DNA from 2 places in the Streptosporangium sp. CA-115845 genome. Region 1 is predicted to be linked to the other one. Evidence: riboswitches for the same ligand, from Rfam matches in the RefSeq annotation. Region 1 holds a riboswitch; the other holds the start of a gene.
The links. A riboswitch is a leader RNA that binds a small molecule or an ion and turns the genes downstream of it on or off. The one in region 1 is predicted to bind S-adenosylmethionine.
Positions count from the first base shown of each region.

Region 2: another riboswitch for S-adenosylmethionine. It lies ahead of ACQP0P_RS13705 (FAD/NAD(P)-binding protein); the one in region 1 lies ahead of thrC (threonine synthase).

Region 1 is NZ_CP191988.1:9,454,232-9,459,127, forward strand. Features, by position in the region: gene groL (chaperonin GroEL) at 1-511, opposite strand, end outside; gene ACQP0P_RS44860 (cold-shock protein) at 898-1,098, opposite strand; gene ACQP0P_RS44865 (MoaD/ThiS family protein) at 1,457-1,732, opposite strand; gene thrC (threonine synthase) at 1,755-3,047, opposite strand; SAM riboswitch class I at 3,062-3,204, opposite strand; gene ACQP0P_RS44875 (S1 family peptidase) at 3,414-4,896, opposite strand, start outside.
Region 2 is NZ_CP191988.1:2,522,141-2,527,036, forward strand. Features, by position in the region: gene ACQP0P_RS13690 (MvdC/MvdD family ATP grasp protein) at 1-320, shown strand, start outside; gene ACQP0P_RS13695 (TIGR04500 family putative peptide maturation system protein) at 323-1,384, shown strand; gene ACQP0P_RS13700 (DUF402 domain-containing protein) at 1,498-2,019, opposite strand; SAM riboswitch class IV at 2,072-2,183, shown strand; gene ACQP0P_RS13705 (FAD/NAD(P)-binding protein) at 2,308-4,065, shown strand; gene ACQP0P_RS13710 (ABC transporter substrate-binding protein) at 4,092-4,896, shown strand, end outside.

The sequences.
Region 1 (4,896 bases):
CCTTGCCGACCTTGTCCATCGCCTCGGCGATCATCTCGCCGATCTGCGGGTCACCCGCGGAGATGGAAGCGGTGGAGGCGATCTGCGCCTTCGTCTCCACGTCCTTGGCCAGCTTGGACAGCTCCTCCGACACGCGCTCGACGGCGGCCTCGATGCCCTTCTTCAGGGACATCGGGTTGGCGCCGGCGGCGACGTTGCGGAGACCCTCGCGTACGAGAGCCTGAGCGAGCACGGTGGCGGTGGTGGTGCCGTCACCCGCGACGTCATCGGTCTTCTTGGCGACCTCCTTGACGAGCTCGGCCCCGATCTTCTCCCACGGGTCCTCGAGCTCGATCTCCTTCGCAATGGAGACACCATCGTTGGTGATGGTGGGGGCGCCCCACTTCTTCTCCAGCACGACATTGCGGCCCTTGGGGCCGAGGGTCACCTTAACGGCGTCCGCGAGCTGGTTCATGCCACGCTCGAGACCGCGCCGGGCGTCCTCGTTAAACGCGATCATCTTGGCTGCCATACGGCTAGACCTCCCAGAGACAGGGTGGCTTGCACCGGACCGAGCCGACGCCCGCGACGGCATGCGGGCCCACGACTCCGTTCGGTGGGCCCCATCGCCTCGATCCAGGGTTGGCACTCTCTATGCGTGAGTGCCAACAATGTGTTTAGCACTCTACCTTGTCGAGTGCAAGCCACGATCCCTTGACCTGCGCCGTGCCCGGCGCGGACATCCGCTCCGTGCCACGTCAGCGCATGCTCCGCGTCATGCGGGTGTGTGTTCCGCGCAAAGCGAAGGCCCGGCTCGCCGATTGGGCAGGCGAGCCGGACCTAGGTGGTGCGGATCCAGCGGACTGCGCTGCCGCGGGGTCCGCCGACCCCTCCCCGCGGGTTCACGGGACGGCCATGTCAGACCGCCCGGACGGACTCCGCCTGGGGACCCTTCTGACCCTGGGTGATCTCGAACTCGACTCGCTGGCCCTGCTCGAGTGCACGGTAGCCATCCATCATGATCGCGGAGTAATGGACGAACACATCCTTACCACCGTCTACCGCGATGAAGCCGTAGCCCTTGTCCGCGTTGAACCATTTGACGGTGCCCTGCGCCACTTGCGACTCCTCTTACTGGACTTAAGGACGACGCCCATTCCTCGCGCGAGGTCCTCAATCTCCGGGGCGGACTTCGCCACATCGATCGCCCTCGACCATACCTGTGGGAACCGGTAGGGCAACAGAGTCAAGCACCAAACCGGCTCTTTACAAGAGCATTTAGTACGAGAACATAGTTTGACTATCACTATTAGTTAGTTAAAGATTACATTATCTTTCCCCACCGCGAATACCGGTTTACGCCACAAAGCAGGACACCCGCACGCGGCCGAAGCCGGGCGGGTGTCATGGAGAAGGTGTCGCGAGCGCTCCGGAAGGTGAGGCGGGCGCGACCGGCGCAGCGCGGGCGGGGCGGGACTCAGCCCCCGGCGACCGCCGGGATGACGGAGATCTGGACGCCGGAGGGCGTGGCCGTGTCGAGGTTGTCGGCGAAGCGGACATCCTCATCTCCGACATAGACGTTGACAAAACGGCGAATCTTACCCGTTTCATCAAGAATTCGGGCGCCGATCCCCGGGAAGTCCGCGTCAAGCTTCTGGAGGACGTCGCGCAGGGTCTCACCCTCTCCGCTCACCTCGGCAGCACCATCGGTGTAAGTCCGGAGAATCGTCGGAATCCGCACAGAAACGCTCATAGTTCAGTACCTTTCATGATTTCTAGGCGATTGCCGCACGGAATGCGTCAAGAGAGGGGCGGATCACAGCGGTGGGGCGCGCCTCGGCGGCCACCGCGTCGAGGGTCTTGAGACCGTCGCCGGTGTTGAGAACCACGGTCTCCGCCTCCGGGTCGAGCCTCCCCGCCGCGACCAGCTTGCGGAGCACGCCGACGGTGACACCTCCGGCGGTCTCGGCGAAGATGCCCTCGGTCCTGGCCAGCAACCGGATCGCGTCGACGATCTCGGGGTCGGTGACGTCCTCGACCGCGCCGCCGGTGCGTCGGGCGATGTCCAGCACGTACGGGCCGTCGGCGGGGTTGCCGATCGCCAGCGACTTGGCGATCGTGTCCGGCTTCACCGGGCGGATCACGTCGTGGCCCGCCTTGTAGGCGGCGGAGACCGGGGAGCACCCCTCGGCCTGGGCCGCAAAGATCTTGTACGGCCTGTCCTCGACGAGACCGAGCTCGATCAGCTCCTTGAAACCCTTGTCGATCTTCGTGAGCTGGGAGCCCGACGCGACCGGCACGACGATCTGGTCGGGAACGCGCCAGCCGAGCTGCTCGGCGATCTCGTACGCCAGCGTCTTGGAGCCCTCGGCGTAGTACGGCCGGAGGTTGACGTTGACGAAGCCCCACTTCTCGCCCAGCTCGTCGCCGATGAGCTCCGAGCAGAAGCGGTTCACATCGTCGTAGGTGCCCTCGATGCCGATGAGCCTGCCCCCGTACACGGAGGCCATGACGACCTTGGCCTGCTCCAGGTCCGCGGGGATGAACACGCAGGCGTCCAGCCCGGCCCGCGCGGCGGCGGCGGCAGCGGCACCGGCCAGGTTGCCGGTGGAGGAGCAGGAGAGGGTGTGGAAGCCGAAGTTACGGGCCGCCTCGACGGCGATGGCCACCACACGGTCCTTGAAAGAGTGCGTGGGGTTGCCGGAGTCGTCCTTCACGTGCAGCGAGCGCATGCCCAGCTCACGGGCGAGGTTGCCGGCGTTGACGAGCCTGGTCCAGCCGGGCTCCATGTTGGGCTTGGCGGCCACGTCGGCGGGGACGGGCAGCAACGAGCGGTAACGCCAGATGTTGGCCGGCCCCTCGGCGATCTGCTCCCGGGTCACCCGCCCGAAGTCGTAGGCGATCTCAAGGGGCCCGAAACATTCGGCACAGGCGAAGCTCGGGCCAAGGTCGTAGCGGGTACCGCACTCGCGACAGGACAGGGCCACGGCGGGGCCGAAGGGCTGGTTTTGCGTGTCTTCGACACGACCAAGCGAGGCGGTGGTGTTCTCAGTGGTTGCGAGCGCCATGAAGCGAGGCCTTTCCCTCATCTTCGTCTGCGGACCACCCTGGTCACAGACCGGAATTGGCACCTGTCCCGGCCGACCTCGTGTCGATCACGAGTCTTGAACCGGGATGGTTGCCGGGGCTTCGCAGGGCCGATCCCTCCACCCCTCTGGATGAGCAAATATTCAGTTGGAAACCTGACACGCAGGTCTTAAGCACTCTACATCGCCGTACCGCCGCCCCGGCCACTTGTCTCACTCTGCGAGACATGACGTGTTACCTGCCGGACAGAGCGCCCCGGCCCCGGGAGGCGCGCCGCCGCTGCCGGCAGGCACCGCGTCGCGGTGGACGTCCCGTGAAACCTCCCGCGCCAGACCGTGGCAGGCAGGTCAGGGTGCCTTGGCTCTCAGCGTGTAGGGGCTGGAGCCGCTCACCGAGACCACCCGGTAGCGGTAGAAGCCGGGCGGGCCGGTGTAGCTGATCTGCTCGTCGGAACCCGCGCCGTCGGAGGTGGCGACGGTGGCCCAGCTCGACCGTTGCCATCTTTGGAGGTAGAGGTCGAAGTCGACGCCGTCACCGCCGTCCAGGCAGGCGGAGTGCGTACCGGCGACGGCGGCCCGGTAGTACCGGCTCGGCTGGGAGACGGACTGGCCGTTGTTCAGCATGCCGGTGTAGACCTTCGGATAGCCGGTGCAGACCGCCGGAGCGGACGGGACGCCGCCTGGTGGGGTGGCGACGCCGCCGGTCAGCAGGGTCAGGTCGTAGGCGGTGAGGATCTCGTCGAGCGGCTGGAAGTAGGTGACACCCCCCGAGGTGCAGTTGCCGGAGCCGCCGGAGGTGACCCCCTGGGCCTGGTCCACCGAGATGAACGAGCCACCCGAGTCACCCGGCTCGGCGCAGACACTGGTACGAGTCAGGCCGTGGATGGTGCCCTGGGGGTAGGTGACACTGGCGCTGAGCTGCCGGACGAGGCCGCAGTGCCAGTCGGTGGTGGAGCCAGACCGGCAGATCGAGGCCCCCTCCAGGGCCGGCCTGGAGCCCGCGACGGGCACGGTACCGCCACTGCCGTCGCCCACCACCGGCTTGGGCGTCCAGCCGGCGTTCACCGCGACCCAGGCATAGTCGTTCTCGGGAAAGGACGACGCCCGGAAGACCCCCTGGGGCACCCGGTTGAAACCGGTGGTGGCATCACCCGTCTTACCGCAGTGACCGGCACTGACGAAACCCGCCTGGGCCCCGCGCATCACCGAGAAACCGACGGAGCAACGATTCGAAGTGCCGATGTAGTAGGCGTCGCCGCCCTGCACGTCAGTGAGGAGCCGGGGCCGCTCGGTGGACGGCACCACCTTCACCACACTTGAGTCGGCCCCCACGGCCTCCACGAGATCCTCGGTTGCCAGAGGGCTCTTCGACAGGATGACGATCCTGTTGTTCCTGGCGTCGACGAAGCGCACATCGCCCCCTCCGCCTTTTCCCGGCAGGTCCACGTTAAGGTCACTGATCAGCCCGGCGAGTTCGGTCAGCGACCGTTTGACGAGTTCGGCTCTGGCGCCCGCCGCGACGATCGTGGGGAGGTCGGCGGGGTCGGTGGTGGCCACCACGAGAGTCTGCGAAATGGTTCCCATCAGCCACGAGCCGCCGAAACGGTCGCCGAGCGCCTCGCGGAGGTCTGCCTCGATCCCCGACATACGGATCTCGTTGGCCAGACGTGCCTGCACCTGTTCCCTGGTCAGGCCCAGGTCGCGTTGGAGCGCCTCCAGCATGCCCGACGGCGGTTTCCAGGCGGACGCGGTGACCGGAACGTCCTGCGCCCGGGAGTCGGCGGCGACGGCCGGCACGCCCGTCAGGGTGAGCGCGGTGACCGCCAGCACG
Region 2 (4,896 bases), 3.1 Mb from region 1:
TCACCGTCGTGGGGCGGCAGATCTTCGCCGCCGAGATCCACTCCCAGGTCGCGAACCGCGCCCGCTTCGACTGGAGGCGGTACGACACCCATGTCACCCCGCACCTGATCCACCATCTGCCCGACGAGGTCGCCGCTCGCTGCCTGGTTCTGATGGACCGTCTGGGGCTGCGGTACGGGGCGATGGACCTGATCGTCACCCCTGACGGCCGCTATGTCTTCCTGGAGATCAACCCCAACGGCCAGTGGCTGTGGATCGAGCGACTCACCGGCCTGCCGATCAGCGAGGCCATCTGTGACCTCCTGCTTGAAGGAGCCTAAGCATGTCCGTTCCGTCCGGCCGGCTCCCCGAAGCTCTGTTCGCCGATGTCCTCGGCTACCTGCGGGACGTAGCCGGTCTCCAGCCCCGCGAGGCCAAAGAACAGCTGGCCGCCATCCACGATCGGTATTCAGATGTGCCGATAAGGCTGGTGTGGCGGCGTGAAGCCGCCGACGAGTCCTGTCACTACGACCTGCTGATCAAGACGGCCGACGGCACGATCTCGTTGGCCCTCGCCTCGGACCGGGCTCTCCCCTGGCCATTGCGTGGTGGCCAGCCGTCGGGGGACCAGGTCGTCGTCCGGATCAACGGGATCAACCTGGACATGGAACACGCGATCTCCATTCTGGACGTGTTGTGGGATGACGTCCGGTTGGCAGAACGACTGGTCAACGCCTATCTGGTGGAGGAGGAGGTTTCCAGTGAGCCGGCGGAGTTCACGGACGACGAGCTCCAGGAGGCGATGGATGCCTTCCGTCGTGCGAGGGGTCTGCTGACCGTGCCGGCCACCCAGGAGTGGATGGCACAGCGCGGGCTCGGTCTCGCCGCTCTGGAGGAACTGGTCGCCGCGCAAGCCGCGGCGGGGCGTCTACGTCGGCGGATCGTGGCCGGGCGCGTGGAAGCCGCCTTCGACGCCTGCCGCGACGAGTTCGACGGGCTGCACGTCCTGCGGCTGCGGTACGCGGGAGCGGAAGCCGCGCGGGATGCGTTCCTGCGGTTGCGCGACAGTGCCGACCCGGTGGCCCTGGCCGCGAGGGAGGTGCTGGACAACGCGGCGTTCTGTCAGATGGAAGGAACGTATCGTCGCGACCTGCCCGCTGTGGCGCTCACGGCAGGGGACGTGTTCGGCCCCTTCCCCCTCGAAGGCGGCTTCGCCGTCGCGCGTGTGCTTCAGGTCCGGCCCGCGGTCCTCGACGACGCCACCCGCGCCCTGATCGAGGAGCGGCTTTTCGGCGAATGGCTGGCTGACCGGCGCAGGGAGGCCACCATCGAGTGGCTCTGGGGAACGGCGACCCGTACCGAAGCTCTCAACGCGGCGTTGGGGAACACGCCCGGCGTTCGTTAGCGAGGCGGCACCGTTGAAGACCCTCGGCGTCCGCCAAGAAGATGGTGCCGGTGAGCACTCCCGGCGTTCGCCGGGCTGGAAACGCCGAGGGTTTCGTCCGATGACGGGCGCGTTCAGGTGACCAGGGAGAGCCAGTGCGGCGCCGCCCCGAAGGGGGCGGTGCCCGCGGTGACGGCCTCCATCAGCCAGGCGGCCGAGGCGCGGGCGCTCTCGATCACGTCGGGCGGGTAGGCGTACCTGACCCTGTGCTCCTCGAACTCGTCCTCGTCGTCCAGGAAGACCCGGCGCGTGCGCCCCCTCGCCAGGTCACGGCGCGTCCGGATCACGTCGAGGTCGAGGTCGACCATGGTGACCTCGCCGTCGCTCCACCGTGGCACGGTGGAGATGTCGCAGTAGATCTCGTGCTTGTGCGGGGCGGAGTTGAAGGCGGCGGTCCACCAGGCGTCGCGGGGGAAGAGCATCACGAAGGCGTGCGGGGAGGCCACCTCGGGCCCGTGGCCCTTGCGGCCGACGGAGTTGGCCGCGCAGCCGGTCCACACCCCGTGTTCGTCCTCGCCGAGCAGAAGGCCGCTGTGGTTCCAGTGCAGTGATCCGTCGTATTTGCGGTAGACCACCTTCACCATCTCATAGGACATTCCCCAACATTAAGCCTTGACAGAGATTTATGTATTTCCTACCTTCTAAATAGGTTAAGAGTGTCAGTGCGAAGCCCCGGCCGGCTGACCGGCAACCCTCGCACCGCGGCGGGGTGCCCCCGGGGAGACCTGGCGGCACGGTCGGCGTGCCGCAAGCGCGGACCCCTCACCGGGGTCACCGAGACATGTCCGGGAGTGCCACATGTCGAAGACCAGCACACTGAACTGTGCGAGCCCCGTCGAGTACGACACCCACGGTCACTACCGGCCGCACCGTAGAGCCGCCGTATGAGCGCCTCGATCGCCGTCGTCGGCGCCGGCCCGACGGGCACCTGCCTGGTGGAGCGCATCTGCGCCAACGCCGCCGACCTGCTCGGCTGGCCCTCGCTCGACGTCCACGTGATCGACCCCCACCCGCCGGGGGGCGGCCGCGTCTGGCGCCGTGACCAGCCCGAACTGCTCTGGATGAACTCCGCCGCCGCCGACGTGACGCTCTTCACCGACGAGTCGGTGCGCTGTGAGGGGCCGATCCGTCCAGGCCCCACGCTGGCCGAGTGGCTCGGCGGGGACCCCGGCGCCTTCGCCTCCCGCCCGGCCCAGAACGGCTACCTCTCCCACGTCTTCCGGCACGCGGTGGCGACCGCCCCGCGCGGGGTCCGGGTGCACGTGCACCCGGTCCGCGCCGTCGATCTCGCCGACATCCCCGGCGGCCAGGCGGTACGGCTGGAGGACGGCCGGACGATCGAGGTCGACGCGGTGATCCTGGCCCAGGGACACGGCGACGTGACCCCGAGCGGGGAGGAGCGGGCGCTGGCCGACCTGGCCGCGCGCGGCGGGCTGCGTTACCTGCCCACCGGATACGCGGCCGACCTCGACCTGGACGGCATCCCCGCCGGAGAGCCGGTGATCGTGCGGGGGATGGGGCTGGCCTTCGTCGACCTGATGGTGCTGCTCACCTCGGGCCGGGGCGGCCGGTTCGTCCGCGAGTACGACGGGGAGCTGGTCTACCTGCCCGGTGGTCGGGAACCCCTGCTGCACGTGGGATCGCGGCGCGGCGTGCCGTACCACTCCAAGACCGGCTACCCCTTCGGGGGCGCACACCCGCCGGTGCCGCGCTTCCTCACCCGCGAGGCGCTGGGCGAGGGCCCGTGGAACTTCCGCCGGGACGTGTGGCCGCTGGTCGCCAAGGAGCTCGCCCTCGCGTACTACCACGAGCTCATCACCGCCCACCCCAAGCGCGCCAGGCTGGACTGGGCGGCGTTCGCGGAGGCGTTCGCCGACCAGGAGTGGCGCGGCCCGGGGATGCGCAAGCTGATCCGTACGGCCGTGCCCCGGCATCTGGACCGGCTCGACTTCGACCGGCTCGACCGGCCGCTGGAGGGCATCAGGTTCGGCGACCGGGCGGGGCTGCAGAAGTGGATGCACGGCTACCTCGCGGTCGACCTGGAGCGGCGCGCCGACCCGGCGCACAGCGCCGACCACGCCCTGATCCTCGGGCTGCTCTCCGTCTACGGGGTCCTGGCCGAGCTGGGCATCTCCGATCCGTGGTTCCACGGGTTCTTCAGCTACCTCGCCAGCGGCCCGCCGGGACCCCGGCTTGCGGAGCTGCGCGCCCTGGCCAGGGCAGGGGTGGTCACCTTCCTCGGCGCCGACCTCAAGGTCGACCACCACGAAAGGCGCTGGCGGGCACAGAGCCCCACCGTGCCCGGCGGCGTGACGGCCACGACCCTTGTCGAGGCCAGGCTGCCCGCGCCCAGCGTGAGCCGGGCCACCGACCCGCTCATCGGCGCGCTCCGCGACCGGGGCGAGCTCGACGAGAAGTCGGGGCTGGTGAACGTGCGGGCCGCGGACCGCCGCCTGGTCGACAGGTCCGGCACCCCGCACTCGCGCAGGTTCGCCTTCGGCCCCTGGGTCGTCGGCGGCCAGGTCACCGGCGGCTTCGCCAGGCCCCGACGCAACGCCCCGCTCTTCCGCCACGCCGACGCCCTCGCCCGGATCGTCCTGTCCGAGGCCGTCGGCACCCGGATAAGGCGGCACGTCGCGTGAACCGCCAGGTGTCAAGGGAGAAGAACGTGAAGTTGCGATGGGGCGCTCTGACGCTCGCCGGGGTGCTGGCGCTGGCGGCGTGCGGAGCCGGGAGTGAGGCCCCGACCGTGGCGGCCGGTGGCGACGGAGGGTCGCTCGTGTGGGCCGTCGAGACGCAGCCGATCACCTTCAACCCGCACCAGTGGGGCCAGAACAAGGCGCGCCTGCTGGTCCACAACCAGTTCGACGCGTTGATCGCCCGAGGCGGGAACGGTGATTTCCTGCCGTGGCTGGCCACCTCCTGGCAGGTTTCCAAGGACGGTCTGACCTACACCTTCGAGCTCCGTGACAACGTGACCTTCCACGACGGTGAGAGGTTCGACGCCGCCTCGGTGAAGGCCAACCTCGACCGGCTCGTCTCGCCCGGCTACAACGCCGCGGTCAGCGCCATCCAGCTGCGCAACTTCGACCACGCCGAGGTGAGCGCCCCCCACACCCTGAAGGTCACGCTGAAGGCCCCGGACGGACTGTTCCTGGACTTCCTCGCCTCCCCACTCGCCGGCCAGGTCTCCCCGAAGTCGCTGAGGAACGCCAAGGACCTCAAGGCGGGCGGCGTCGACGTGGTCGGCACCGGGCCGTTCATCCTCGACCGGTTCACCCCCGGTCAGGAGGTCCACTACCGGCGCAACCCGAACTACGACTGGCCGCCCGCCGGCGCCGCCCACCAGGGACCGGCACACCTGGCCGAGATCACCTACCGCTTCCTGCCCGAGGCAGCGGTGCGGGTCGGCGCGCTCACCTCCGGGCAGGTACAGGTGATCGAGGGCGTGCCCGCCACCGAGATCGGCCTCA